One region of the Ottowia cancrivicina genome, then DNA from elsewhere that is predicted to be linked to it. Evidence: predicted binding sites of a transcription regulator. Region 1 holds the regulator's gene; the other holds the start of a gene.
The links. Region 1 encodes sigma-54, which starts transcription at its own class of promoters, with help from an activator protein. Its sites were predicted from a motif close to TGGCANGNAANCTGCTTT; they were not measured.
Positions count from the first base shown of each region.

Region 2: the regulator sigma-54 is predicted to act here: its motif matches at 2,744-2,761, upstream of QB898_RS12065 ([protein-PII] uridylyltransferase).

Region 1 covers NZ_JARVII010000025.1:25,177-31,333, forward strand. The annotation lists gene QB898_RS10625 (thiol:disulfide interchange protein DsbA/DsbL) at 1-256, shown strand, start outside; gene lptA (lipopolysaccharide transport periplasmic protein LptA) at 558-1,175, shown strand; gene lptB (LPS export ABC transporter ATP-binding protein) at 1,172-1,951, shown strand; gene rpoN (RNA polymerase factor sigma-54) at 1,966-3,510, shown strand; gene glmS (glutamine--fructose-6-phosphate transaminase (isomerizing)) at 3,730-5,613, opposite strand; gene QB898_RS10650 (Lrp/AsnC family transcriptional regulator) at 5,758-6,157, shown strand, end outside.
Region 2 covers NZ_JARVII010000036.1:4,406-10,562, forward strand. The annotation lists gene QB898_RS12055 (lipoyl protein ligase domain-containing protein) at 1-407, shown strand, start outside; gene QB898_RS12060 (NnrS family protein) at 760-2,226, shown strand; gene QB898_RS12065 ([protein-PII] uridylyltransferase) at 2,777-5,476, shown strand; gene msbA (lipid A export permease/ATP-binding protein MsbA) at 5,869-6,157, shown strand, end outside.

The DNA of each region.
Region 1 (6,157 bases):
GGAAGAGGTGCAGCCCTGGATGACCGAGCGCGGCGTGGATGGCGCCAAATTCGCCGCCGCCTACAAATCCTTTGGCGTGGCCAGCAAGATCAGGCGCGCCATCGAGCTGCAAGACGCCTACCACGTGGAGGCCACCCCCAGTTTCGGCATCGCCGGGCGCTACTACATGGACCCCGGCATGACCAATGGCTTTGACGGCATGCTGAAAACAGCCGACGCGCTCATTGCCAAGCTGCGCAAATCCGGCGGCCAGTAAGAGCCTGCGAGCTGCCCGCCTGCGGCTTGCGGCAGCCGCTGCGGGATGATGAAAAAAAGGAGCGAATCAAGAGGGCCGAAATGGTCTTTTGCGCAGTATCCACTAGGACATCTTGCTCCCAATACAGGAGCAAAAACAAGGCTGTGCGCCCCGCTCCTTGAACAGGCTCGCGACGCCGCTTCAGCATTCGCCTCGGCGGTTTTTGGGCCTCTGCCGCAAGCGGGCGCGGCCAGGCAATCCTTGAGGGCGCGGCCCCTACAATTTGTGTCAGCCCTCAACCCGCTCCTTCATTCCTGCTTTCATGCCGCGCCTGTCTGTTTTTTCTTCTCCCTTTTCGCGCCTGGCCCCGCTGGCGTTTGCCGCCTTGCTGGCTTGCGCGGGCGCGCAGGCTGAAAAGGCCGATCGTGACCAGCCCATGAACATCGAGGCCGACGCCTTGCGGCATGAAGAAAAAAGCCAGATCAGCACCTTCACCGGCCATGTCGTGCTCACCAAGGGCAGCATCCTCATGCGCGGCGCGCGCCTGCAAGTGCAGCAGGCCGGCGATGGCCAGCAAAGCGGCACGCTCACGGCGGAAAAAGGAGAGCGCGCGTTCTTTCGCCAAAAGCGCGACGGCGCAGATGAATACATTGAAGGCGAAGCCGAAACCATTGAATACGACAGCCGCGCCGATACCGTGCGGCTTCAGGGCCGTGCGCGCATGCGCCGCCTCGAAGGCGCGAAGCTGGCCGATGAAGTGACGGGCGCGCGCATCACCTACAACAGCGTTTCGGGCGTTTACACCGTCGATGGCGCGCCGCAAGGCAAGGCTGGCAAGGGCGAGCGCATACGCGCCACGCTCGGCCCCCGGGGCGCTGGCGCCCAGCCCGCCCAGCCCGCCGCGCTGCGCGGCAGCTCCAGCCTGTCCAAAAAGCCGTGAGCGAGTCTGCTTCCAACCTCACGGCGCCCGCGCCCGCCAGCTCGCTGCAAGTGCGCAACCTGCGCAAGCACTACGGCGCGCGCCGCGTGGTGCAAGACGTGTCGCTCACCGTCAAAAGCGGCGAGGTGGTCGGCCTGCTCGGCCCCAACGGCGCGGGCAAGACCACGTCGTTTTACATGATCGTCGGCCTGCTGCGCGCCGACGCGGGCAGCATCACCATTGATGGCCGCGCCATCGAAAAAATGCCCATTCACCAGCGCTCGCGCCTGGGCCTGTCTTATTTGCCGCAAGAAGCGTCCATCTTCCGGCGGCTGACGGTGGCCGAAAACGTGCGCGCCGTGCTGGAGCTGCAACGCGGGCCAGACGGCCGCCCGCTGCCCGCGCCTGAAATCGAGCGCCGCCTGGACGAGCTGCTGAAGCAGCTTTCTGTTTCCGAACTGCGCGATACCCCCGCGCCGGCGCTTTCGGGCGGCGAGCGGCGGCGCGTGGAAATCGCGCGGGCGCTGGCCACGCAGCCGCGCTTCATCCTGCTGGACGAGCCTTTTGCGGGCATCGACCCGATTGCCGTCATTGAAATCCAGCGCATCGTCACCTTCCTGAAAGAGCAAGGCATCGGCGTGCTGATTACCGACCACAGCGTGCGCGAAACGCTGGGCATTTGCGACCACGCCGTCATCATCAGCGAAGGCCGCGTGCTGGCCGCCGGCACGCCCGCCGAAATCGTCGCCAACCCCGACGTGCGCCGCATCTACCTGGGCGAGCACTTCCACCTCTGAAGGCCGCAAGCCAAGTGAGCACCGGCCTGTCACTGCGCGTCTCGCAGAACCTTGCCCTCACGCCCCAGTTGCAACAAGCCATCCGCCTGCTGCAACTGTCCACCGTCGATCTGGAGCGTGAAGTGCAAACCATGCTCGACGAAAACCCCTTTCTGGAGCGTGCCGACGACGCCGCCCCGCGCGAAGAATTCGGCCTGGCGCGCGCCGATGCCCCCGTGAGCGAAGGCGACCGCAGCAGCGAGGCGGCCGCCAGCAGCGACGGCGGAAACGACGGCGAAGGCAGTGACAGCGAAACCGCCGCCCCCGACGACTGGGACGGCGACGGCAGCAGCGACCTGGCCCCTGACGACGGCGAATGGGGCGGCGAAGCCCCCGCCCGCCAGCCGGGCGACGACACGCTCGACCCCGCCGAACGCGCCAGCCTGCAAGAAAGCCTGACCGAACACCTGCACCGCCAGGCGCTGGCCCTGCGCCTGGCGCCCGAAGACATGGCTGCGCTGCGCTTTCTCATCGAATCCGTCGATGACGACGGCTACCTGCCAGACTCCCTGGCCCAGCTGGCCGCCACCCTCATGGACGACGACGACGGCGTGGAAGAAATGCAGGAACTCGTGCACCGCTTCACCCTGGCCCTGAAGCTGCTGCAATCGCTGGAACCCACGGGCGTGGGCGCGCGCAACCTGCCCGAATGCCTGGCCCTGCAACTGAAAGAACGCCTGGGCGCGTCAGACCCGAGCGATCCCGGGCGGGCGGCCATCGAAAACGCGCTGAAGCTCTGCACCCGCCACGGCGCGCTGGAGCTGCTGGCCCGCCGCGACACGCGCCGCCTGGCCGCGCAACTGGGCATCAGCGAAGACGAGCTGCGCGCCGCCCAGGCCGTCATCGCCCGGCTCGAACCCAAGCCGGGCCGGCGCTTTGCCAATGCAGAGCGCGAAATCATCGTGCCCGATGTCATCGTCACCGCCAGCGGCAGCGGCCCCACGCAGAAATTTCACGTACGCCTCAACCACGACCTCATCCCGCGCCTGCGCGTGCACGACGCCTACGCCAGCGCCCTGCGCGGCAGCAAAAACGCCGATCTGGGCCAGCGCCTGCAAGAAGCGCGCTGGTTCGTGCGCAACGTGCAGCAGCGCTTTGACACCATCTTGCGCGTGGCCGAACTCATCGTCGAGCGCCAGCGCGGCTTTTTCGTGTATGGCCCCATCGCCATGCGCCCCATGCTCCAGAAAGACATCGCTGAAGCGCTGGGCGTGAACGAATCCACCATCAGCCGCGTCACCACCGCCAAATACATGGCCACGCCGCAAGGCACCTTCGAGCTGAAGCACTTTTTCAGCTCGTCGCTGGGCACCGAAGCGGGCGGCAGCGCCTCTTCCATCGCCGTGCGCGCGCTCATCAAGCAATTCATCAAAAACGAAAACCCCGCCCAGCCCCTGCCCGATGGCCAGATTGCCGATTTGCTGAAAGAGCAAGGCATCGACTGCGCCCGCCGCACCGTCGCCAAATACCGCGAGGAAATGCACATTCCCGCCGCGCCCCAGCGCAGGCACAAGGGCTGAAAGCTTGCTGGAGCCTGCTGGCAAACAGGCCCCCAGGGCCTGCGCCATGAGCCAGACCGGGCGCAACGATGGCCAAAAGCCACGCTCTCCGGCTGGCGCCATCTGCCAAGCCGCCTTGAAAAGAAGGAGCAAATTCAAGGGGGCCGAAAAGCTGCCTGGCGCAATTTCTACTAGGACCCAATGCTATTGTTTGAGGAGCTGATCTGACTGCTTCAGCGGCTATTCCACCGTGACGCTTTTGGCGAGGTTGCGGGGCTTGTCCACGTCGGTGCCGCGCGCCACGGCGGTGTGGTAGGAGAGCAGTTGCAGCGGCACGGCGTGCAAGATGGGCGAGAGCAGGCCGTAGTGCTCGGGCATGCGGATGACGTGCAGGCCCTCGCCGCTTTCGATGCGCGTGCCGGCATCGGCCAGCACGTAGAGCACGCCGCCGCGCGCGCGCACTTCCTGGAGGTTGCTTTTGAGCTTTTCGAGCAGCGCGTCGTTGGGGGCGACGGTGACGACGGGCATGGCGCTGGTCACGAGCGCGAGCGGGCCGTGCTTGAGTTCGCCAGCGGCATAGGCTTCGGCGTGGATGTAGCTGATTTCCTTGAGCTTGAGCGCGCCTTCTTGCGCGATGGGGTAGTGCAGGCCACGGCCCAGGAAGAGGGCGTTTTCCTTGCTGGCGAACTGGCTGGCCCAGGAGATGATTTGCGGCTCCAGCGCGAGCACGGCTTGCAAGGCGGCGGGCAGGTGGCGCAAGGCCTTGAGGTGGGCGGCTTCGTCGGCGGCTGACAGGCGCGCGCGCGTTTTGGCCAGGGTGAGCGCAAGCAGAAACAGCCCCACAAGCTGGGTGGTGAAGGCTTTGGTGGAGGCCACGCCGATTTCAACGCCCGCGCGGGTGAGCAAGGCCAGGCGGCATTCGCGCGCCAGGGCGCTGGCGGCGACGTTGCAGATGGCGAGGGTGTGCGCCATGCCCAGGCTTTGGGCGTGGCGCAGGGCAGCCAGGGTGTCGGCGGTTTCGCCGCTTTGGCTGACGGTGACCACGAGCGTGCGCGCATCGGGCACGGACTGGCGGTAGCGGTATTCGCTGGCGATTTCCACGCTGCAGGGCAGGGCGGCAAGGGCTTCGATCCAGTCGCGCGCCACGCAGCCGGCGTAGTAGCTGGTGCCGCAGGCGAGGATGAGCACGCGCTCGATTTGTGCGAAGGCACCGGCGGCGCCGCTTTGGCTGCTGGCACCGGTTTTGTCGAACAGGGCAGGGGTGACGGCCTGCACGCCTTCGAGCGTGTCGGCAATGGCGCGGGGCTGCTCGAAGATTTCTTTTTGCATGTAATGGCGATACGGCCCCAGTTCGACCGCGCCGCCGCTGGCCGGCACGGTTTGCACGGGGCGGCTGGCGGCGTCCAGGCGGCGGCCCCGGGCGTCGGCAATCCAGTATTTGCCGGGCTGCACGTCGGCGATGTCGCCTTCTTCCAGGTAGATGATTTGGTCGCTCACGCCCGCCAGCGCCAGGGCGTCGCTGGCCAGCCAGGTTTCGCCGTGGGCTGTGAGGCCCAGCACCAGCGGCGAGCCAGCGCGTGCGCCAATCAGGCGATGGGGTTCATCGCGGTGCAGCACGGCGATGGAGTAGCTGCCGCGCAGGTGGGCGCAGGCGGCCTGCACGGCTTCAAACAGATCGCCCTCGTAGAGGCTGTCGATGAGGTGGACGATGACTTCGGTGTCGGTCTGGCTGGCGAAGCGGTAGCCCCGGGCCTGAAGGCGCGCGCGCAGCTCTTCATGGTTTTCGATGATGCCGTTGTGCACCAGCGTGACGCGGCCCTGGGCGTCATCGCCTGTTTGCGCGAGCGGCCCCATGCTGAAGTGCGGATGGGCGTTGTCAATGGCGGGTGCGCCGTGTGTGGCCCAGCGCGTGTGCGCGATGCCGGTGCAGCCGTGCAGGTTTTCGGCCTGCGCCTGGCGGGCCAGATCGGCCACGCGCGCAATGCCGCGCACCCGCGCCAGCCCGCGCCCGGTATGCACGGCCACGCCGCAGGAGTCGTACCCCCGGTATTCCAGCCGCTGCAAGCCCTGTATCAGCAAGCCCACGATGTTGCGCGAAGAAACCGCGCCTACGATGCCGCACATGTTTTTCTATCCTCTTGAACGGGTGATGCGAAGGGGCGATGCTAGGCTCTATGAGATGAAATGTGCTGTTGAAAAATCATGTTTTAAGAATTCAAATTTCATTTTGGAGTAAACACGAAATCTGATTTCGTGAAAATATCTTTTATGGAAGAAACGGAACTGGATGCGGTGGACTGGGCTTTGCTGGATGCCTTGCAGCAGGATGCGGCTTTGAGCAATCAGGCGCTGGCCGCGCGCGTGCATGTGTCGCCGCCCACGGCTTTGCGCCGCGTGCGGCGTTTGCATGAGCTGGGGCTGATTGAGCGGCAGGTGGCCGTTCTCAATGAAGACGCTGTGGCGCGGCGGCTGGGGCATGGGCTGAGCGTGATTGCCGAGGTGTCGCTGGACCGGCAGGGCAGCGAGTGGCTGGATGCCTTTGAGCGCCGCGCCGTGCAGGAAGCGGCCGTGCAGCAGTGCTGGCGCGTTTCGCCGGGGCCGGATTTCGTGCTGGTGCTGCGCGTGCGCGACATGTCCGGCTGGCATGCGCTGGCCCAGCGTTTGTTCA
Region 2 (6,157 bases), on a different contig from region 1:
CCACCCTGGCCGCCCTGGCCGGGCCGGGCGTGCGGGCGCGCGCTCAGCCGCCTGCCGAGCGCATTCCGGCCCCTGAAGCGCTGGCCTGGGCCTGCTTTGCGGGCGTGGCCCCGTGGGAAGTCGTCGTGTGCGATGCCGCTGGCGGCCCGCCGCGCAAGCTCGTGGGTTTTGCCCAGCGCCGCAGCCGCCATGGCGTTTTGCTGGCAATGGGCGTGCTGCTCACCAGCTGCCCCTGGCTGCGCATGACCGAGCGCATGGGCCTGCCTGCCAGCCAGGCGCGCGCGCAGGCAGACGCGCTAGCCGCCTGCACCATTGACCTGGCTGCGCTGTGCTCCGCGCCCGTCAGCGGCGAAACCTTCCTGCGCCGCCTGTGGCCCCGCTTGCAGCCCATGCGCAGCGCGGGCTGACGGTTTTGTCTTTTCTGAGAACCTGTTCATGACCTGGCCGCAAGGCGCTGCGGATCGGGGCCGCCCGCTCGCGGTCCGGCAGGGCGTTTGCAAGGCTGCTGACTACCCGAGCCCGCGCTTTCGCGCCTATGCACGAACGCTGACTCTGCGTGAGCTGTGAGCAGGTTCTGAAGCAAATCAAACCCCGGTCCGCCCTGGCGGCGCACAATGGCGCGGGCATCGCGCAGCGGCTGCGAATGCCCCTACCCGCATGCCGCTTTGAGCGGTATCGCTATGATTTTTGACAGCCTCGCTGCCGGCGGGCCGCCGCACCTTTGCGGACAGGCGCGTTTTGGGCCGAAGGCCAGACACGATGACAACACCGCCCCACACCCCTGATTCGCCCGCTTCTGCGGCGGCTGAAAACTCTCCCACGCCTGTTCCTGCACCCGCTGCCGCGCCTGCCTCTGGCGCACCGCAGGCGCCCGTTGGCCAGACGCCCGCTTCAGGCGCCGCGCCTGCGGGCAAGCCCATGTCCATTCCAGTGCGCGCCGCTGCGCCAGGCGCGGGCGGCAAGCCCAAGGCCGTCAAGCCGCCGCCCGTCACCGGCCCCTGGCGCTTTGCCACGCTGCTGATTGCGCCGCACCGGCTGGGCTTTTTCTCGGCCATGGTGGTGCTGGTGGCCGCCAGCTTTTGGTGGCTGGCCGTGCAGGCCGACCGCAGCTTTGGCGCGCTGGGCCTGTCCGCCACGCTCGCGCCCATCACCACGCATGCGGCGGTGATGGTGTTTGGCTTCATGCCGCTGTTTTTCTCGGGCTTTTTGTTCACCGCCGGGCCGCGCTGGCTGGGCGTGCCGCCGCACAAGCCCACTCAAACTGCGCCCTGCGTGGTGCTGCAAATGGCGGGCTGGCTGCTGTGGCTGGCCGGGGCGCACACGCACGCTGGCGTGGCGCTGGCGGGCATGGCGCTGGCGCTGGCGGGGCTGGCATGGATGGTGGCGCTGTTCTGGCAGCTGATCTTCGCCAGCCAGGAAGAAGACCGCGTGCACGGCAAAACAGTGGGCTACGGCGGCATCGTCGGCGTGCTCAGCCTGGGCGGCGCGCTGCTGGCGCTGCTGGCGCAGCGGCAAGACCTGGCGCTGCTGCTGGTGCGCACGGGGCTGTGGGGCTTCATCGTGGTGACCTACGTGGCCGTGGCGCACCGCATGATTCCGTTTTTCACCTCCAACGTGCTGCCCATGATTCAAATTTGGCGGCCCTTCTGGGTGCTGTGGCTCATGCTGGCCGTGTGCGCCTGGCAGGTGCTGGCGCTGTGGGTGCAGGCGCTGCTGGCGCCCGGCGCGTGGTGGACGGCGCTGGCGCTGGCGCTGGAAGCGGCCGCTGGCGGCGTGCTGCTGTGGCTGGCCATCGTCTGGGGGCTGGTGCAGAGCCTGAAGATCCGCCTGCTGGCCATGCTGCACGTGGGCTTTGTGTGGCTGGGGCTGACGATGGCCTACGGCGCGCTGGCGCGCGGCCTGCTGCTGTTTTTGGGGCATGACGTGCTGGGCCTGGGGCCGCTGCACCTGCTGGCCATGGGCTTTCTGGGCTCCATCATGCTGGCGATGGTCACGCGCGTGTCGTGCGGGCACAGCGGGCGGGCACTGGTGGCCGACTCCAGCGTGTGGACGCTGTTCTGGGTGTTCCAGCTGGCCGTCATCATCCGCACGGTGGCCGCCATTGACAGCGCGCCCATCTGGCTGATGTTCGTCACGGCGCTGATCTGGACGGCCGTCATGACCATCTGGAGCCTGCGCTTTGGCAACTGGTACGGCCGCCCGCGCAGCGACGGCAAGCCGGGTTGAGAACAGGCTCCGGAAAGCGGCGAAGCAAAGTGAAATGCACGCGCTCCGCAAAGGCATGAAGGCCGGAGCCAGGCCGCTTTGCCCTCGCTCCGGCCTTCTCCCGCATCTGCCGGAGGAAAAACCCGGAAAAAGGGCTGCTGAAAATGGCCGCTCACAGGCTTTGCCTGACCGCCGCCGTGCATTGACCGCATTGGCCTTTCTGGCGCGCAAAGCGCCCGCCAGCAAAGCGGGGTGACAGGAGGCCCGCGCAGGGGTGGAGTGCCAAAAAATGGGCTGAATATGCTCTTGAATCCGTAGCATGAGGTCCTACTGGAAACTGCGCGAGGCGGCATTTCGACCCCCTTTAATTTGCTCCTGTTTTTGCGCAATATTCTTGTGCTGGTGGGCGGCGCAAGCGGCAGCCGCCGCGAGAGGCGGCCCTTCAGAATGGGCGAGGCCGCATTCGGCTGGGGTTCCCCGGCTGGAAATTCCCGGCTGGGGTTTCGCGCGCGCCAGCTCCCATCCGGCAGCCTGCCAGCGGCGTGAAAATTGATTTTTTTCAGGCCCGCCCATGTCCGCCCCTGCTGCCAAAACCCGCCCGCCCGCCGATCCATCCGCTGACACGCTGGCCGCCTTGCGCGCGCGCTACCGCAGCCAGCGCCAGGCGCTGCTGGATGACATGCAGGCGTGCGCCCTGCCCGCAGCGCCGGCTTCGCGCCTGCCGCGCGCGATGGCGGCGCTGGCCCGTCTGGCCGATGAAACGCTGGCCGCCTTGTGGCAGCGCGCGGGCTTGCCGGGGGCGCTGGCGGCGGTGGGCGGCTACGGGCGCAGCGAGCTGTTTCCGTTTTCGGACGTGGATGTGCTGGTGCTGCTGCCGGATGAGGCCGGGCCGTCAGCTTCGCTGGACGCTGCGGTATCGGCCTTTGTGGCCGCCTGCTGGGATGTGGGCCTGGAGGTGAGCCACAGCGTGCGCACCGTGGCGCAGTGTCTGGAGGCGGCGCGGCAAGACATCACCGCCTGCACGGCCTGGCTGGAAGCGCGCCGGGTGGCGGGCGATGCGGCGCTGCTGGCCCGCTTTGAGGCCGCTTTTGCCGCGCAGCTGGATCCGCTGGCTTTTCTGGCGGCCAAGCAGCTCGAGCAGCGCCAGCGCCACGCCAGGCAGCAAGACACGCCCTACGCGCTGGAGCCTGATTGCAAGGAGTCGCCCGGCGGCCTGCGCGATTTGCACACCATCCGCTGGGTGGCGCGCGCGGCCGGTTTCGGGCGCAGCTGGGCCGATCTGGCCCGCAGCGTGGCCACGGCGCGCGAGGCGCGGCAGCTGGCGCGCAATGAGCGGCTGCTGTGGCTGATTCGCGCGCGCCTGCACTTGCTGGCCGGGCGGCACGAAGACCGGCTGGTGTTCGAGCGGCAGGCCGCCGTGGCCGCCGCTTTTGGCTATGAAAACCGCTTTGACGCGCGGGGCCGCCTGGCCCAGCGCGCCAGCGAGCAGCTCATGCGCCGCTACTACTGGTGCGCCAAGGCCGTGGTGCAGCTGAGCGAAATCCTGCTTCAGGTCATGGCCCAGCGCCTGCGCGCCGCGCGCGAGACGCCGCCGCCTGCGCGCCGCATCAACGCCTGGTTTTCCGAAACCGATGGCGCGCTGGACATCAACCGCGACGATCTTTACCAGCGCCACCCGCGCGCCATCTTGCAAACCTTCTGGCTCTACCAAAGCCGCCCGGAGGTGCAGTCGCTTGGCGCCCGCACGCTGCGCGCGCTCTACAACGCCCGCGCGGCGATGGACGGGCGCTTTCGCGCCGACCCCGCCAATCACGCCCTGTTCATGCGCATGCTCAAGGCCCCGGCGGGGCAGACGCACGCGCTGCGGCTGATGAACCGCACCAGCGTGCTGGGGCGCTATTTGTGGGTTTTCCGCCGCATCGTGGGGCAGATGCAGCACGATTTGTTTCACGTTTACACCGTCGATCAGCACACGCTCATGGTGCTGGGCAACATGCGGCGCTTTTTCATGCCCGAATTCGCGCACGAATACCCCTTGTGCTCGCAACTGGCGCAAGGCTGGCAGCGGCCCTGGGTGCTTTACGTGGCCGCGCTGTTTCATGACATCGCAAAGGGGCGCGGGGGCGATCACTGCGAGCTGGGCGCGCGCGAAGTGCGGCGCTTTTGCCGCCAGATGGGCATACGCGGCGATGACGCGGCGCTGGCCGAATTTCTGGTGCGCGAGCACCTGGGCATGAGCCAGGTGGCGCAAAAGCAGGACGTGAGCGACCCGGCCGTCATCGCCCGCTTTGCCGCGCGCGTGCAAACGCAGCGCCGGCTCGCCGGGCTGTATCTGCTGACGGTGGCCGACATACGCGGCACCAGCCCCAAGGTGTGGAACGGCTGGAAAGACCGCCTGCTGCAAGACCTGTATCACGCCACCGCCCGCCACCTGGGCGGCCACGCGGCCAGCGCCAGCGCACTGGCCGCCAGCCGCCAGCGCCAGGCCCTGGCCCTGCTGCCTGCCGGCGGGCACGCCGCCGCCCGCAGCCTGTGGGCCACGCTGGACGGCAGCTACTTCACCCGCCACAGCGCCGGCGAAATCGCCTGGCACGCGCAAAGCCTGCTCCATGAAGGCAGCGGCGCAGCCGAAGGCCGCCCCGTCATCGCCGCGCGCGGCGCCCCCGGCGGCGAGGGCCTGCAAGTGCTGGTTCACGCGCCCGACCAGCCCGACCTTTTCGCGCGCCTTTGCGGCTGGTTCCACCGCGCGGGCCTGTCCATTCACGACGCGCGCATTCACACCAGCCGCAGCGGCTGGGCGCTGGACACCTTCCAGATCAGCAGCGCCCACCCCCTGGCTGGCGAGGCAGACGCTGGCGAAGCCGACGAACAAAAGGCCGCCACGGCCGCGCTCATCGCCCGCGTGCAAACGGGCCTGGCGGCGGCCCTTGCCAGCCGCGCCGCGCTGCCCGCCGTACGGCTGGGCCGCCAGTCCGCCCGCGTGCGCAGCTTTCCCCTCACGCCCCATGTGGAATGGCAGTCCGACGACAGCGGCCAGCGCTGGCGGCTCAGCGTCACGGCCAGCGACCGCGCTGGCCTGCTCTACGGCATCAGCCGCGTGCTGGCCGCGCACGGCATCAGCGTGGAACTGGCCCGCATCAGCACCCTGGGCGAGCGCGCCGAAGACACCTTCTTGCTGCACAGCCCCGATCTGGCTCATGCCAGCGTGCAAATGCAAGTGGAGCAGGAGCTGATTGCCGCCTTGCAGGGCAGCCCGCCCGCCAAGGCGTGAGCGCCTGTTCAGCGAACCTGTTCAACGTTTGGCTGCAAGACGCCAACCGCAGACGGACTTTGAACAGTCTCCGAAAGCCAGCGCTGGCCAGGTTTCAATAGAAACAGGAGCAAATTCAAGGGGCATAAAAAGGCTCTTGCGCCCGTTTCACCAGGACATACCGCTATGGGTTCAGGAGCAAGAAAATGGCCGCTTCCGCCTGCCTATGCGTAACGCGGCATCGGCGGCGCGCATGAAGCAGGGGGCCGCGATCAGGCCCATCGCCTGAAGCCCCGCTGGCGATGCTGACGGCTGGCCGCAAGCTGCGGGGCGAAGGCCGTTTCCGGCCGCCGCACCGGCCCCCTTGGCCCTTTTCGCCCCTTCCTACAATCGCGCCCCACTGCAAAACCCGAATGCCCCTCACGATGCCGCCTGACACACCTGCCGCCGCCCCAAGCCCGTCTGCCGAACGCCCGCTCAAGGCCCGTCTGGCACGGCTGTGGGCCTATTTCAGGCAGTACCGCATCGGCTGGGTCATGGCCGTGGCCGGCACGCTCATTGGCGGATTGAGCGAGGCCACCATTCCCGCCCTGCTCAAGCCCCTGCTGGACGAGGGCTTCACCCAGCGCACCCTGCCCGTTTGGGCGCCGGGCGTGGTCATCGTCGGGCTGTTCGGCCTGCGGGCGATGGCCAACTTCGCCA